Regions from separate parts of the Micromonospora sp. NPDC051141 genome, predicted to be linked through region 2. Evidence: riboswitches for the same ligand, from Rfam matches in the RefSeq annotation. Region 2 holds a riboswitch; the other holds the start of a gene.
The links. A riboswitch is a leader RNA that binds a small molecule or an ion and turns the genes downstream of it on or off. The one in region 2 is predicted to bind cobalamin.
Positions count from the first base shown of each region.

Region 1 (6,779 bases), on a different contig from region 2:
CCGCGGCGGCGAGCAGGCCGCGCAGGATCGTCCCGTGCGGCGAGGACCACGTCTCGTTGGCCCGCCGGAGCATCTCCAGCGCGTCGCCGCGCAACGTTCCGGTGTCCGGGTTCGGCATGGCGGCGTCGGACAGGTGGCGGTACGCCGCGATGCCCAACGCCGCCCGGTGCGGCCACCGGCGGTAGATGGCGTTCTTGTTGGTGCCGGCGCGGGCGGCGACCCGGTCCATCGTCATCCCCGAATATCCGGATTCGCGCAGCTCCGCCGCGGCGGCGTGCAGGATCGCCCGCTCCAGTTCCTCGCCCCGGCGCCTCGTGCCCATGCCTTGCAGGGTACTCGACGTACCCTGTAGGGTACGCGGCGTACCTTATGAACGGGGAGGAACGCGAGATGCGCGTCTTCGGCATGAACTACGACACCGGCTTCGTGAGCGCCGGGTCCACCACCCACGAACCCTTCGACCCGGACACCGTCCGGCGCGACCTGCGGGTCATCCGGGACGAGCTGCACTGCGACGCGGTGCGGATCACCGGCGGCGTCCAGGACCGGCTGGAGCTGACCGCGCGCCTGGCGGCCGAGACGGGGCTGGAGGTGTGGTACTGCCCGTTCACCAACGGCCTGGACCGCGCCGGGCTCATGGCGTTCCTGCTCGACGGCGCCGAACGGGCCGAACGGCTGCGGCGCGAGGGCGCCACGGTCGTCTACCTCACCGGCTCCGAGATCTCCATGTTCACCGAGGGCTTCCTGCCCGGCCGCGACCTGACCGAGCGCCTGGCGCTGTTCACCGATCCGATGCGGATGCGGGAGGCGGTCCCGGCCGCGCGGGCCGCGGTGCGCGACTTCTTCGCCGACGCGCTTCCCGCGGTGCGCGAGCGGTTCGGTGGCCCGGTCGGATACGCCTCGATCCCCCTCGAAGGCGTCGACTGGACGCCGTTCGACATCATCGCCAGCGACGCCGGCTACCGCGACGCCACGAACGCGGCGGCGTTTCCGCAGAGCCTCGCGGCGGCGGTGGGCCAGGGCAAGCCGTACGCCGCCACGGAGTTCGGCTGCTGCACGTATCGGGGTGCCGCCGACGTCGCGGGCGCGACCGAGCCGGTGACCTACGACGAGCACGGCCGGGCGGCGAAGCTCACCGCGACACTGGAGCGTGACGAGGAGGGCCAGGCCCGCTACCTCGTCGACCTGCTGCGCGACTACGAGGCGGGCGGGGTGGAGGCGGCGTTCGTCTACACGTTCGCGAACCGGCACCTGCCCACCACCGGGGACCCGGAGCACGACTACGACCTGGCGGCCCGGGGCATCGTGCGCGTGCTGCCGGACGGCTCGTGGACGCCCAAGGCCGCCTTCCACGCCCTCGCCGAGTACGGCCGCGCCCGCGCGTCGAACCGGCCCGCCGGCTAGGCGTCCGCCCCGACGGCGGGCCCGCGCCGTCGGGGCGGAACTGGCAGTGTGGACGGATGACGGACATCGACGCCCGCCGGCCCCACCCCTTCTACCAGGACGCCGACGGCGTCAACCGGCCACCCGGCCCGCGCAAGCACCCCGACTACGCCCGGTTCGCCGCCGGCTCTCCGGTGGTGCCGATCGTGCGCCGGGTCGGCGGCGAACCGGTTCCGGCGCTGCTGATCTGCCGGTACGCCGACGTGCGCGAGGTGCTGCGCCGACAGGACGTCTTCTCCCGGGCCGCCGCCGCGTACGCCGACGAGGTCGACGTGTCCGGCACCATGCTCGGCATGGACGGGGCCGAGCACGCCCGGGTGCGCGGCACCGTGAAGGACGCGTTCACCCGGCCGGCCGTCGACGGGCTGCGCGACACGGTCCGGGCCGCGGCGCAGGAGCGGCTCACCGCGATGGTGGGCCGGGGCGCTCCGGCGGACCTGGTCCGCGACTTCGCCGTCCCGTTCGCGCTGGACGTGATCTGTGACCTGCTCGGCCTGCCGCCGACGACCGGATGCGGTTCCGCCGGTGGGGCGACATGTTCCTCGGCGCCGGCGACCTGAGCCGCGTGGAGGCGGCCCGGTCCGCCGAGGAGATGGGCGGCTACCTGTGGGAGCAGCTCGAACAGCGACGCGGCCGACCCGGCGACGACCTGCTCGGCCGGATCGCGACCGCCGCCGCCGACCAGCCGGTGGACGTCCAGATCAAGCTGCCGATCTCACTCGTGGTGGGTGGCTGGGAGACCACGGCCAGCTCGATCGCCACGTTCGTCCACGTGCTCCAGACCGAGCCGTACGGGCCGGCCGGCACCGGCTGGGCGTACCTTGTCGCGCACCCCGAACGGCTGGACGGCGCGGTCGCCGAGCTGGAGCGGCTGCACTCCACCGCGAACGGCGACGAGATGCCGCGGCGGGTGATGGCGGACGTGACGCTGCCCAGCGGTGCCCGGCTGGCGGCGGGCGACATCGTGGTCCCCTCACACGACGCCGCCAACCGCGACCCGGCGGTGTTCCCGGACCCGGAGCGGATGGACTTCGACCGCCCGCCCACCCCGCACCTGTCCTTCGGGCACGGCGCGCACTACTGCATCGGGGCCCACCTGGGCGCGCTGGAGGTCCGCACCGCGCTCGCCCTGCTGCTGCGGGAGCTGCCCGGCCTGCGCCTCGCGGTGCCGCCGGACGAGGTGCCCTGGAAGCCGGGCCACGCCATCCTCGGCCCGGTCGAGCTGCCGGTCACCTGGTAGCCGGCCCGCCCGCGACGCCGCCGACCGGCTCGGGCGCACCCGGCCACACCGTGGTCACCGCGCCCGGCCGCTCGCGGTCGAGGTGCAGGCGCAGCAGCAGCCAGCCCAGCGACACGCCGCCGATGAACAGGTACGCGGCCGGCGTGCCGAACGTGTCCCAGCAGGTGTGCAACGTGACCGCCGCGGCGAAGGTCAGCAGGAACGCGGCGAGCCGGCGTCCGCCGGGCGCGGCGGCGAGGGCGAACAACGCGCCGGCCGTGAGCCCGGTCCAGGACAGGTGCGCGGCCGGCGCGGTGAGACCGCGGATCAGCAGTGTCTGCTCGACCGCGCCGAGGTTGCCCTGCGACCCGACGAGCGTGGTGAACGCGTAGCCCATCGTCTCCAGCGCGGCGAAACCGGCGCCGGAGGCCACGCCGATCACCAGCCCCTCCCCCGGCGACCGGTGCCGCCGCCACAGCAGCAGGACGCCGACCGGCACGACGAGCTTCGCGGACTCCTCGATCAGGCCGACGAGGACCATCGGCAGCACGCCGAGCCGGTGCAGCGTGTCGTACTCCAACCAGCCGGCCGCGACGACACCGATCACCCCGCCGAGGAACGCGGCGAGGCCGACGATCGCGCCCGGGACCCGCCAGCGGCCGGACCGGCCCTCGGCGAACGTGAGGAACGTGGCCGGCGCGATCGCGGCGCCGAGCACGATCAGCGCGGGTACGAAGTTGATGTTCCGGGTGCCGATCAGGGTCTCCAGCACCAACAGGAACAGTCCGACGCCGACCAGCAGGACCAGGAGCCACGCCCAGCGGCGTCCGAGATTCGCCATGCCGCCCACTATCGTCCCCGGCCCCGGGGAGCGCCAACCGCGGGCGGCGTTCGTCCGGCATCGTGGACGGTGAGACGCAACCGACACGCCTGACCCGACATCTGGTGTTGCCCGCCGGGCATCACCGCCATATATGGTGTCCCCGCAGCTGGTTCGGCCGCGCCTCACCGGCGCGGCCGAGGCAAGAGGGAACCCGGTGGAAGTCCGGGACTGCCCCGCAGCGGTGAGTGGGAACGACCGCCGTCATCAGCACTGGGCCACCGGCCTGGGAAGCGACGGCCAGTAGGCGACCTCGTGTCACGCCCGCGAGTCCGAAGACCTGCCAGCGCGCCGTGCGCTGCCGCGTGCGGCGGTCGACGGTCGCGCGGGACGACCGACGCCAGCAGCCGGGCCGGTCCTGCGTGCCGTGCCCGTTGGCGTTCTCCCGCCGGCCGAGACCATCGGTGACAGCGAGGGAGAGGTCATGACGGTCGTACGGGAGAGTCAGCGGTCCGGTGTTACCGGGCCGGAGCAGCGCCGACTGGCGATGCGGGTCCGCAAGCGGGACGGCGACACCGAGCCGGTCGACGTCAACCGGATCGTCCGGGCGGTCGAGCGCTGGGTCGCCGACCTGGACGAGGTCGATCCGCTGCGGGTCGCCACCCGGACCATCAGCGGGCTCTACGACGGGGCGAGCACCGCGGAGCTGGACCGGTTGTCGATCCAGACCGCGGCGGAGCTGATCGGCGAGGAGCCGCAATATTCCCGGTTGGCCGCCCGGTTGCTGGCCGCGTACGTGGACGAGGAGGTCCGCGGACAGCAGGTGACGCGCTTCAGCGAGTCGATCGGGTACGCCCACGGGCTGGGGCTGATCGGTGACGACACCGCCGCGTTCGTGGCCCGCCACGCCGGTGAGCTGGACGACGCCGTGGACCCGGCCGGTGACCTGCGGTTCGAGTACTTCGGACTGCGTACCGTGGCGGACCGTTACCTGCTGCGGCACCCGGAGTCGCGGCTGGTGGTGGAGACGCCGCAGTACTGGCTGCTGCGGGTGGCCTGCGGGCTGTCGCACACCCCGGCCGAGGCGGTCGGTCTGTACCGGCTGATGTCCAGCCTGGCCTACCTGCCCAGCTCCCCCACGCTGTTCAACTCGGGCACCCGGCACACCCAGATGTCGTCGTGCTTCCTGGTGGACTCGCCCCGCGACGAGCTGGACTCCATCTACGAGCGCTACCACCAGGTGGCGAAGCTGTCGAAGTTCTCCGGCGGCATCGGCATCTCCTGGTCGAGGGTGCGTGGCCGGGGCGCGCTGATCCGGGGCACGAACGGGCGGTCGAACGGCATCGTGCCGTTCCTCAAGACGCTCGACGCCGGGGTGGCGGCGGTGAACCAGGGCGGCCGGCGCAAGGGCGCGGCCTGCGTCTACCTGGAGCCGTGGCACCCGGACGTGGAGGAGTTCCTGGAGCTGCGGGACAACACCGGCGAGGAGTCCCGGCGGACCCACAACCTCAACCTCGCCAACTGGATACCGGACGAGTTCATGCGCCGGGTCGAGGCGGACGAGGACTGGTCGCTGATCGACCCGTCCGACGCGCCGGAACTGCCCGACCTGTACGGCGAGGCGTTCGACGCCGCGTACCGGGCGGCCGAGAAGAAGGCGGTCCGCACGGTCCGGGCCCGCGACCTGTACGGGCGGATGATGCGCACGCTCGCGCAGACCGGCAACGGGTGGATGACGTTCAAGGACGCCGCGAACCGGCTGTCCAACCAGACCGGCGAGCCGGGCAACGTGATCCACCTGTCCAACCTGTGCACCGAGATCCTGGAGGTCAACGACGACGCCGAGACCGCGGTGTGCAACCTCGGTTCGGTGCACCTCGGCGCACACGTCACCGCCGACGGGGTGGACTGGGAGAAGCTGCGGGCCACGGTGCGCACCGCGGTGGTGTTCCTGGACCGGGTGATCGACATCAACTACTACCCGGCCGCGCAGGCGGCGGCGTCGAACCCGCGCTGGCGGCCGGTCGGGCTGGGACTGATGGGCCTCCAGGACGCGTTGTTCACGCTGCGCCTGCCGTTCGACTCACCAGCGGCGCGGGAGCTGTCCACCCGGGCGCAGGAGGAGATCCTGCTGACCGCGTTGGAGACCTCCGCCGGGCTGGCCGAGCGGTTCGGACCGCATCCCGCGTACCGGCAGACCCGGGCCGCGAAGGGCGACCTGCACCCGGACCTGTGGGGCGCGACGCCGACCCAGGTCGACAGGTGGGCGGCGCTGCGGGCGCGGATCGCCGCGTCCGGGCTGCGCAACTCGCTGCTGGTGGCCATCGCGCCGACGGCCACCATCGCCTCGATCGCCGGCTGCTACGAGTGCGTCGAGCCGCAGGTGTCGAACCTGTTCAAGCGGGAGACCATGTCCGGTGAGTTCCTCCAGGTCAACACGTACCTGGTGCGGGAGCTGAAGGCCCGTGGGCTGTGGACGCCGCAGGTCCGCGACCGGATCAAGCGGGCCGAGGGCTCGGTGCAGGGCCTCACCGAGCTGCCCGCCGAGGTGCGGGCGCTGTTCCGGACCGCGTGGGAGCTGCCGCAGCGGGCGCTGATCGACCTGGCCGCCGCGCGGGCGCCCTACGTCGACCAGTCGCAGTCGCTGAACCTGTTCCTGAGCGCGCCGACCATCGGCAAGCTCTCCTCGATGTACCGGTACGCCTGGCGGGCCGGCCTGAAGACCACCTACTACCTGCGGTCGCGTCCGGCGACCCGGATCCAGCAGGCCACCGTGGCCCCGGTGCTCGCCCCGGTGCCCGCCCGCGACGACGAGGCGCTCGCCTGCTCCCTGGAGAACCCCGAGAGCTGCGAGGCCTGCCAGTGACCACGATGCCCGAGACCCGCCCGATGCTGCTCGACCCGGGCATGGACCTGACCCTGCGGCCGATGCGCTACCCGCACTTCTTCGACCGGTTCCGCGACGCCATCCGCAACACCTGGACCGTCGAGGAGGTGGACCTGCACGCCGACCTGGCCGACCTGGAGCGGCTCTCGCCGGCCGAGCGGCACCTGGTGTCCCGGCTGGTCGCGTTCTTCGCCACCGGCGACACCATCGTCGCCAACAACCTGGTGCTCAACCTCTACCAGCACGTCAACTCACCGGAGGGGCGGCTCTACCTGTCCCGCCAGTTGTTCGAGGAGGCGGTGCACGTCCAGTTCTACCTGAACCTGCTGGACACGTACGTGCCGGACGAACGGGAGCGGTTCGCCGCGTTCGCGGCGGTGGAGAACATCCCGTCGATCGCCCGCAAGGCG
Region 1 covers NZ_JBITFD010000009.1:83,391-90,169, reverse strand. Annotated here, with positions in the region: gene ACIA6B_RS18455 (TetR/AcrR family transcriptional regulator) at 1-322, opposite strand, end outside; gene ACIA6B_RS18450 (hypothetical protein) at 391-1,404, shown strand; gene ACIA6B_RS18445 (hypothetical protein) at 1,461-2,003, shown strand; gene ACIA6B_RS18440 (cytochrome P450) at 1,955-2,683, shown strand; gene ACIA6B_RS18435 (PrsW family glutamic-type intramembrane protease) at 2,673-3,503, opposite strand; cobalamin riboswitch at 3,636-3,845, shown strand; gene ACIA6B_RS18430 (ribonucleoside-diphosphate reductase subunit alpha) at 3,967-6,348, shown strand; gene ACIA6B_RS18425 (ribonucleotide-diphosphate reductase subunit beta) at 6,354-6,779, shown strand, end outside.
Region 1: linked by a shared signal. The riboswitch ahead of ACIA6B_RS18430 (ribonucleoside-diphosphate reductase subunit alpha) and the one ahead of ACIA6B_RS24760 (acyl-CoA thioesterase) in region 2 are both predicted to bind cobalamin.

Region 2 (6,779 bases):
ACGGCGCCGGTGTCCACGGCACCGTCGACCCGAAGGCGCTACCGGCCGGGAAGGCCCGCCGGTACGTCGGCCTGGTGCCGCAAAGCCCGGCGGACCTGCTCTACCTGGAGACGGTGGACGCCGAATGCGACCAGGCCGACCGGGAGAGCGACGCACCCACCGGCACCTGCCGAACCCTCCTCGACCAGCTCGTCCCCGACCTGCCCGGCGACCGGCACCCCCGCGACCTGTCCGAGGGACAACGACTGGCCCTCGCGCTGTCCGTCCAGCTCACCGCCGCCCCACCGGTGATCCTGCTCGACGAACCCACCCGCGGCCTGGACTACCACGCCAAGAAACAGTTCGGCACGCTCATACGGCAGCTGACCGCCGCCGGCCGGAGCGTGGTGCTGGCCACCCACGACGTCGAACTCGTCGCGACAATGGCCGACCAGGTGATCGTGATGGCCGACGGGGAGATCGTCGCCGAGGGCAGCACCGCGGAGGTCATGCTCGCCTCACCGGCCTTCGCGCCCCAGGTCGCCAAGGTCCTCGCACCGCAACCGTGGCTGACCGTGGACCAGGTGGCCACCGCGCTTCGCCCTGCCGGAGCGCCGACATGAGCGTGCTGCGGGTCGCGCCGCGCACCGCCGTGGTGCTGACGCTCGCCTCGGCCGCCGCGCTGGCCACCTTCACCTGGCCGTTCTTCGTCCCCGCGCAGCCCGAGACCACCGCCCGCACCGGTGAGGCGCCGCTGGTCTTCGTCATCATGCTGCCGGTGCTCGTGGCGCTCGTCCTGGCCGAACTCAGCTCCGGCGGCATCGACAGCAAAGCCCTGGCGATGCTCGGCGTGCTCGCCGCCGTCAACGCCGCGCTGCGTCCCCTCGGCGCCGGTACCGCCGGCATCGAAACCGTCTTCTTCCTGCTCGTCCTCGCCGGCCGGGTCTTCGGCCCCGGCTTCGGGTTCCTGCTCGGCTCCACCTCGCTGTTCGCCTCCGCCCTACTCACCGCCGGGGTCGGACCGTGGCTGCCGTTCCAGATGCTGTGCGCCTCGTGGATCGGCCTCGGCGCCGGACTGCTGCCGTCCCGACTGCGCGGCCGGGCCGAAACCGCCGTGCTCGCCGGATACGGGGCGCTCGCCGCCTACGGCTACGGCCTGCTGATGAACCTGTGGTTCTGGCCGTTCAGCACCGGCGCGGACACCCAACTGTCCTACCTGCCGGGCGCCCCGGTGCTGGAGAACCTGCACCGCCTGGCCGTGTTCAGCGCCGTCACCTCCACCTTCGGCTGGGACACCGGCCGGGCAATCACCACCGCCGTGGCGATCATCCTCGCCGGCCCTGCCGTGCTCGCCGCGCTACGCCGCGCCGCCCGGAAGGCGGCCTTCGGCGCACCGATCACCTTCGCCGCACCCGAGCCGCTCCCGGTAAAGCCCGTCGCACCCGACCCGCAAACGGGCGTTCACGGCGCCCAGGGAGATACCTCACACCAGCCCTCGCGACCACCCCAGCCATGACCGGCGGCGGGATACGCTGCCGGACGGCGCTGGTTCGCCCGGCCAGACCCGGCCGAGTGTCGTAAGAGGGAACCCGGTGGAAATCCGGGACTGCCCCGCAGCGGTGAGTGGGAACGACCGCCGTCAACGAAGCACTGGGTTTCACCGCCTGGGAAGCGACGGCCAGTAGGAGACCGGCGACCCCGGCCACGCCCACGAGTCCGAAGACCTGCCCGCGCCGCGCACACAACCGTCTGCGCTGCCGTCGGCTCCGCGGGAGGGCTGCACGGGTGGCACGCCGCGCCGGACGCGGTTGGCCCCCGCCAGCGTACTCACGGCCCCGGCGGTGTGGCCCCGAGGGACGGACTACCACCGTGCACGACACCACCATCGCCGGCCGGGCGCCGTCGGCGTCGCACCTGACGCTGTCGCAGATCATGGACCAGCACCACACCAACCTGATGGGCACGGTCCATGGCGGCCGGATCCTCAACCTCATCGACTCCGTCGCCGGTGTAGTCGCCGCCCGGCACTCCGACGGACCGGCCGTCACCGCCGCCATCGACGAGACCGCCTTCCTGCGCGCGGTACGCGTCGGCGACGTCGTCCACGTCGACGCCCGGATCACCTGGGCCGGCCGCAGTTCCATGGAGGTCGCGGTCAAGGTCACCGCCGACCGGTGGGACCGGGCCGTACCCCCCGTCGACGTGGCCACCGCCCACCTGGTCATGGTCGCCATCGACGACGACGGCCAAACCCGGACCGTCCCACCGCTGCTGCCCCAGACCGACGGCGACCGGCGCCGCTACCGCGAGGCGCAGATCCGCCGACAGCACAGACTCGCCCTGCGCCAGGCACTACTCGACGGCGCCGGGGAGGGCTGAAACATGCTCGGACTGTCCACAGCGACGCTCGCCGGCTACCTCGCCGCGATCGTCGTCCTCATGGTCACCCCCGGCCCGGACATGATGTTCGTCCTGGCCAACGCCACCCGCTACGGCACCCGAGCCGGGATGGTCGCCGCGCTCGGCGTCGCCGCCGGGGAGACCGTGCACGTCACGGCGGTCGTCGGCGGCCTCGCCACCGTGATCTCGGCTTCGCCGCTGCTGTTCACCGCCATCCGATGGGCCGGCGCGGCATACCTGATCATCCTCGGCGTGCGGACGCTACGCAGCGCCCACAATTCCAGCGCCACCGCAGCGCGGTCCGACGACCGGGACGGGCGGGCGTTCCTGCGCGGACTGGTGACCAACCTGCTCAATCCGAAAATGATCCTGTTCAGCGTGGCGTTCCTGCCCCAGTTCGTCCACCCGGGAGCGGGGAACACCACCGCGCAGCTGATCCTGCTCGGTGCGCTCTTCGTGGCCGTGCAACTCGCCGTCGACATCGCGCTGGGCGCCGGCGCCGGGCGGCTCGCCGGCCGGCTGGCCAGTGGCCGCTGGTCGCGCCGGATCAACCGGGTATGTGCCGTGGCGTTCGTCGCGCTCGGACTACGGCTGGCGACCGGCTGACACCCCGACCCGCCCGACGACGCGATCCTGGCGCTTCGCCCCGGCCGTGTAAGGCCGGGGCGGGACGCTCCTCCGCGCGCGGAGGAGCCGACCTCAGGGTCTCTCGGATGGTCGGTCGTCCGCGGTCGCGGCGACCAGCAGGGACAACTCTCGCATCAGGTCGTCCATGGACTGGCCGCTGCCGGCCCGCACAAGGCCGAGGGCCAGATCGGCAAGCAGATAGAAGCCGAGCGTGCGGGCCCGCTCGCCGGGGAACGCGGCGAGGAGTTCCTCGGCGCCGTCAAGGTCACCGCGGTGCTTCGCGGCGATAACCCCGGCGGCGCGTTGGACCAGTTCGGCCGCGGCGGGGGTGGCTGCGGTCACGCCGGGATCACATCGTCGGGCTGGTGGCGCGGGCGGCGCCGAACCGGGCGGTCACGTCGGCCCAGTTGACCAGGTTCCACAGCCGGTCGACGTAGTCGGGGCGCACATTCTTGTACTGCAGGTAGTAGGCGTGCTCCCAGGCGTCGAAGACCAGCAGCGGGGTGGTGCCCTGCCCGACGTTGCCGTGGTGGTCGTACACCTGCTCGACGATCAGCCGCCGGCCGAGCGGTTCCCAGGCGAGGACACCCCAGCCGGAGCCCTGCACGCCCTTGGTAGCGGCGGACAGTTGCCCCGCGAACGCGTCGAAGGAGCCGAAGTGCTCGTCGATCGCCGCAGCGAGCTCGCCGTCGGGCCGGTCACCGCCGTCCGGGGACAGGTTGCCCCAGAAGATCGAGTGCAGCACATGCCCGGACAGGTTGAACGCGAAGGTCTTCTCCAAGCCGACCAGCGTGCCGAAGTCGCCCTTGGCGCGGGCCTCGGCGAGCTGGTCGAGACCGTCGTTGGCGCCCTTGACGTACGCGGCGTGGTGCTTGCTGTGATGCAGCTCCAGGATCTGCCCGGACATGGCCGGCTCCAGGGCACCGTAGTCGTAGGGCATGTCGGGCAGCGTGTAGAGGCCCATCGGCAAGTCCTCGCCTCGTCATCGTCGGGTGAAGGGCGGGTGGGCGCCATGGCGGTGGTTCGGATCATCGCAATGCCACAGCCCCACCCACTGCTGCCATCCTTACGCAGTTGCATATCGTTGGCAACAAGCACGGCGACGTGGTCAACGGCCACCGCGTCGGGAGCGGGATAGCCGGAAGGCGCAGGTAGCGAGCAACGGGCGACAAGCCCGCACCGCAAGTGGGCCGACATCGATGGAATCGTGACTCCAGCGAAGGGACGCGGCCATGGCGACCTCAGGTGTGATCTTCAAACGGTGCGGCTGCCGCGACGGCCACCGACGGCGACTGGAACAGTCCTGCCCTCGGCTGTCCGAGCGCGGGCACGGCAACTGGTACTTCCACTGCTCCGCCCCCCAACCTGCTCGGCCGCTCCGAGCGGATCCGCCGCGGCGGCTACCCGTCGCAGGCCGCCGCCCGCCGTGCCCGCGACGAGTGGCTGACCACGACCAAAGCGGACCGGACCGCGCAGAGCTGGACCGTGGAACGGTGGCTGCGGCACTGGCTCGACAACCGCACCAAGATCCGACCCACCACCCGCTTCCACTACACCCGCGACGTGGAGAACATCCTCATCCCCTACCTCGGCCGTTACCGGCTGGCCGACCTCGACGCCCGGCACCTACGCACCGTGTTCGCCCAGATTGCCGCCACGACCAACAGCAAGGGCCGACCACAGTCGGCCTCCGCGATGCAGCACCTACGCACCACCCTGCGGGCCGCGCTCAACCTCGCCGTCCGCGAAGAATTGATCGAGTGCAACCCGGCCCGGCACATCGAGATCGCCGGCTACCAGCAGCCCCACGCGAAGGTGTGGACCGACGCCCGCGTCGAGTCCTGGGAACAGACCGGCGCCCGACCGGCCGTGGCGGTCTGGACCGCCGATCACCTGGCCGAGTTCCTCGGTACGGTCACCGATGACTCGCTGTTCGCGTTCTGGTGGCTCACCGCCCTACGCGGCCTGCGCCGCGGCGAGATGTGCGGCCTACGGTGGACCGACATCGACCTCGACCACGGCGTGCTCACCATCGAACGCAACCGCACCACCGCCGGCTACGCCATCGTCGAAGGCGACCCGAAGACCCCGGCCGGCCGACGGTCGATCGCCCTGGACAAACGCACCGTCCAGGTCCTGCGGGCGCATCGCCGCCGCCAGCTTGACCAGAAAGCCGAGGCCGCCGACGAGGGCGCTCCCTGGACCGACACTGGCTATGTATTCATCCGCGCCGACGGCCTGCCGATCAACCCGAACTACGCCACGACCCGGTTCCGTAAGCTCGTCCAGCGCGCCGGGCTACCCCCGGTGCGGCCAGTGAGGTCAGTTGCTCCAGCGGGGGGAAATAGCACACCGGGAGACCGGGCGCGCGGGTGTTGAGGTCGGCCAGGCGGCGAAGCTTGTAGGGCAGATCCGGCGGCTGCACCTTCTTGTCCCGGGCCTGCTTGCTGACCACCACGCAGGCAGCCTGCAGCCTGGCGAGTTCGTCGAGCAGTTCCGCGTCGTCCATCCACATCGCGCAGCCCAGCAACGTCGCCCCAGGTCCGTGGTGTTGGTCCCACCGCCGCTGCCGGTGCTCTCGAAAGTCCCGGATTCCCTGTACCAGGCCAGCCAGCACGTCCCGACCGAAGAATGCCTGATTTCCGGCCGGGCCGACGTCGAGCGCACGGTCGTACCACTGCCTGAATTCCGGCTGCGCTTTCTCGTCCCCCATGACGGCAGGTTAGAACCTTCGCGCCTGCGGCCCGAGCGCCGCCGGGTCAGGAGGCGTTGGCAGCGGTCTTCCGTGGCGTCGGTCAGCGGGTCTTCTTCGTCGCTCGCTTGCGAGGCGGGGTCAGCAGGTCGGCGATCGTGGCGATGGCGGACGGCACGAGGGGGTAGTAGGCCCAGACGCCCCGCTTGTCACACTCGAGCAGGCCAGCCTCGGTGAGGATCCGCAGGTGGTGGCTCCGTGAGTTCGTGTACGGGCCCACGCTTCTGCCGTCTCGGCTTGATGATCTATGGATCGAGGTGTCGTGCGTGCCCGGGTCGTGTGATGTGGTGGTCGTCGGGAGTGGGCAGGCGGGCTTGGCTGCCGGTTACTACCTGCGCCGCGCCGATCTGAATTTCGACATCCTCGACGCCCAGCCGCAGCCGGGTGACGCGTGGCCGCATGGCTGAGAGTCGTTGCGGTTGTTCTCCCTGCGGAGTACAGCCCGCTGTCGGGGCGGGGCATGCCGCGGCAGGAGGGTGCGGAGTTCCGAACGCCGGGGCACGTCGTGGACTGTCTGCGGGCCTACGAGCAGCGCTACGACCTTCCGGTGGTCCGGCCGGTCCTGGCTCAGGAGATGCGGCGAGCCGGGGAGCGCCTGACGGTGCAGACCGGCGCCGCGGAGTGGCTAGCCCGGCATGTCATTTCGGCCGCCGGGACGTGGGATTGCCCTCCGTGCCCGACATCCCGGGGCCGTGCGGAGTTCGCCGGCCGGCATCTGCACACGGTGCACCACCCGTCCGCTGGATGAGTGGCCCGGACCTCGTTGCGCAGGTCCGGACCACTCCACATCCTCGCTCCGGTCAGGCTTCGACTGCGGTGTTGTTGTGGGCAGCGCGGGATGCGGCGATCAGTGACGCGCCGAGGTTCGCCGCTTTCTGAGGGGTGAGCCGGATCGTCGTGCGGTCCCAGCAGCCCGGCAGCAGCGACGCGGCCAGGTTCCGGACCGCGTTGTGGTTCATCCCGTCGAGCTTGGTCATGTCGGTGGGGCGCTGTTCCGGGTTGTCGATGGCCAGCGTCACTG
Region 2 covers NZ_JBITFD010000014.1:88,188-94,966, reverse strand. Annotated here, with positions in the region: gene ACIA6B_RS24770 (ABC transporter ATP-binding protein) at 1-602, shown strand, start outside; gene ACIA6B_RS24765 (ECF transporter S component) at 599-1,495, shown strand; cobalamin riboswitch at 1,558-1,705, shown strand; gene ACIA6B_RS24760 (acyl-CoA thioesterase) at 1,912-2,358, shown strand; gene ACIA6B_RS24755 (LysE family translocator) at 2,362-2,985, shown strand; gene ACIA6B_RS24750 (superoxide dismutase) at 3,079-3,348, opposite strand; gene ACIA6B_RS24745 (superoxide dismutase) at 3,356-3,970, opposite strand; gene xerC (tyrosine recombinase XerC) at 4,492-5,385, shown strand; partial or broken gene ACIA6B_RS24735 (ArsR/SmtB family transcription factor) at 5,802-5,954, opposite strand; gene ACIA6B_RS24730 (NAD(P)-binding protein) at 5,932-6,165, shown strand; gene ACIA6B_RS24725 (DUF6907 domain-containing protein) at 6,559-6,779, opposite strand, start outside.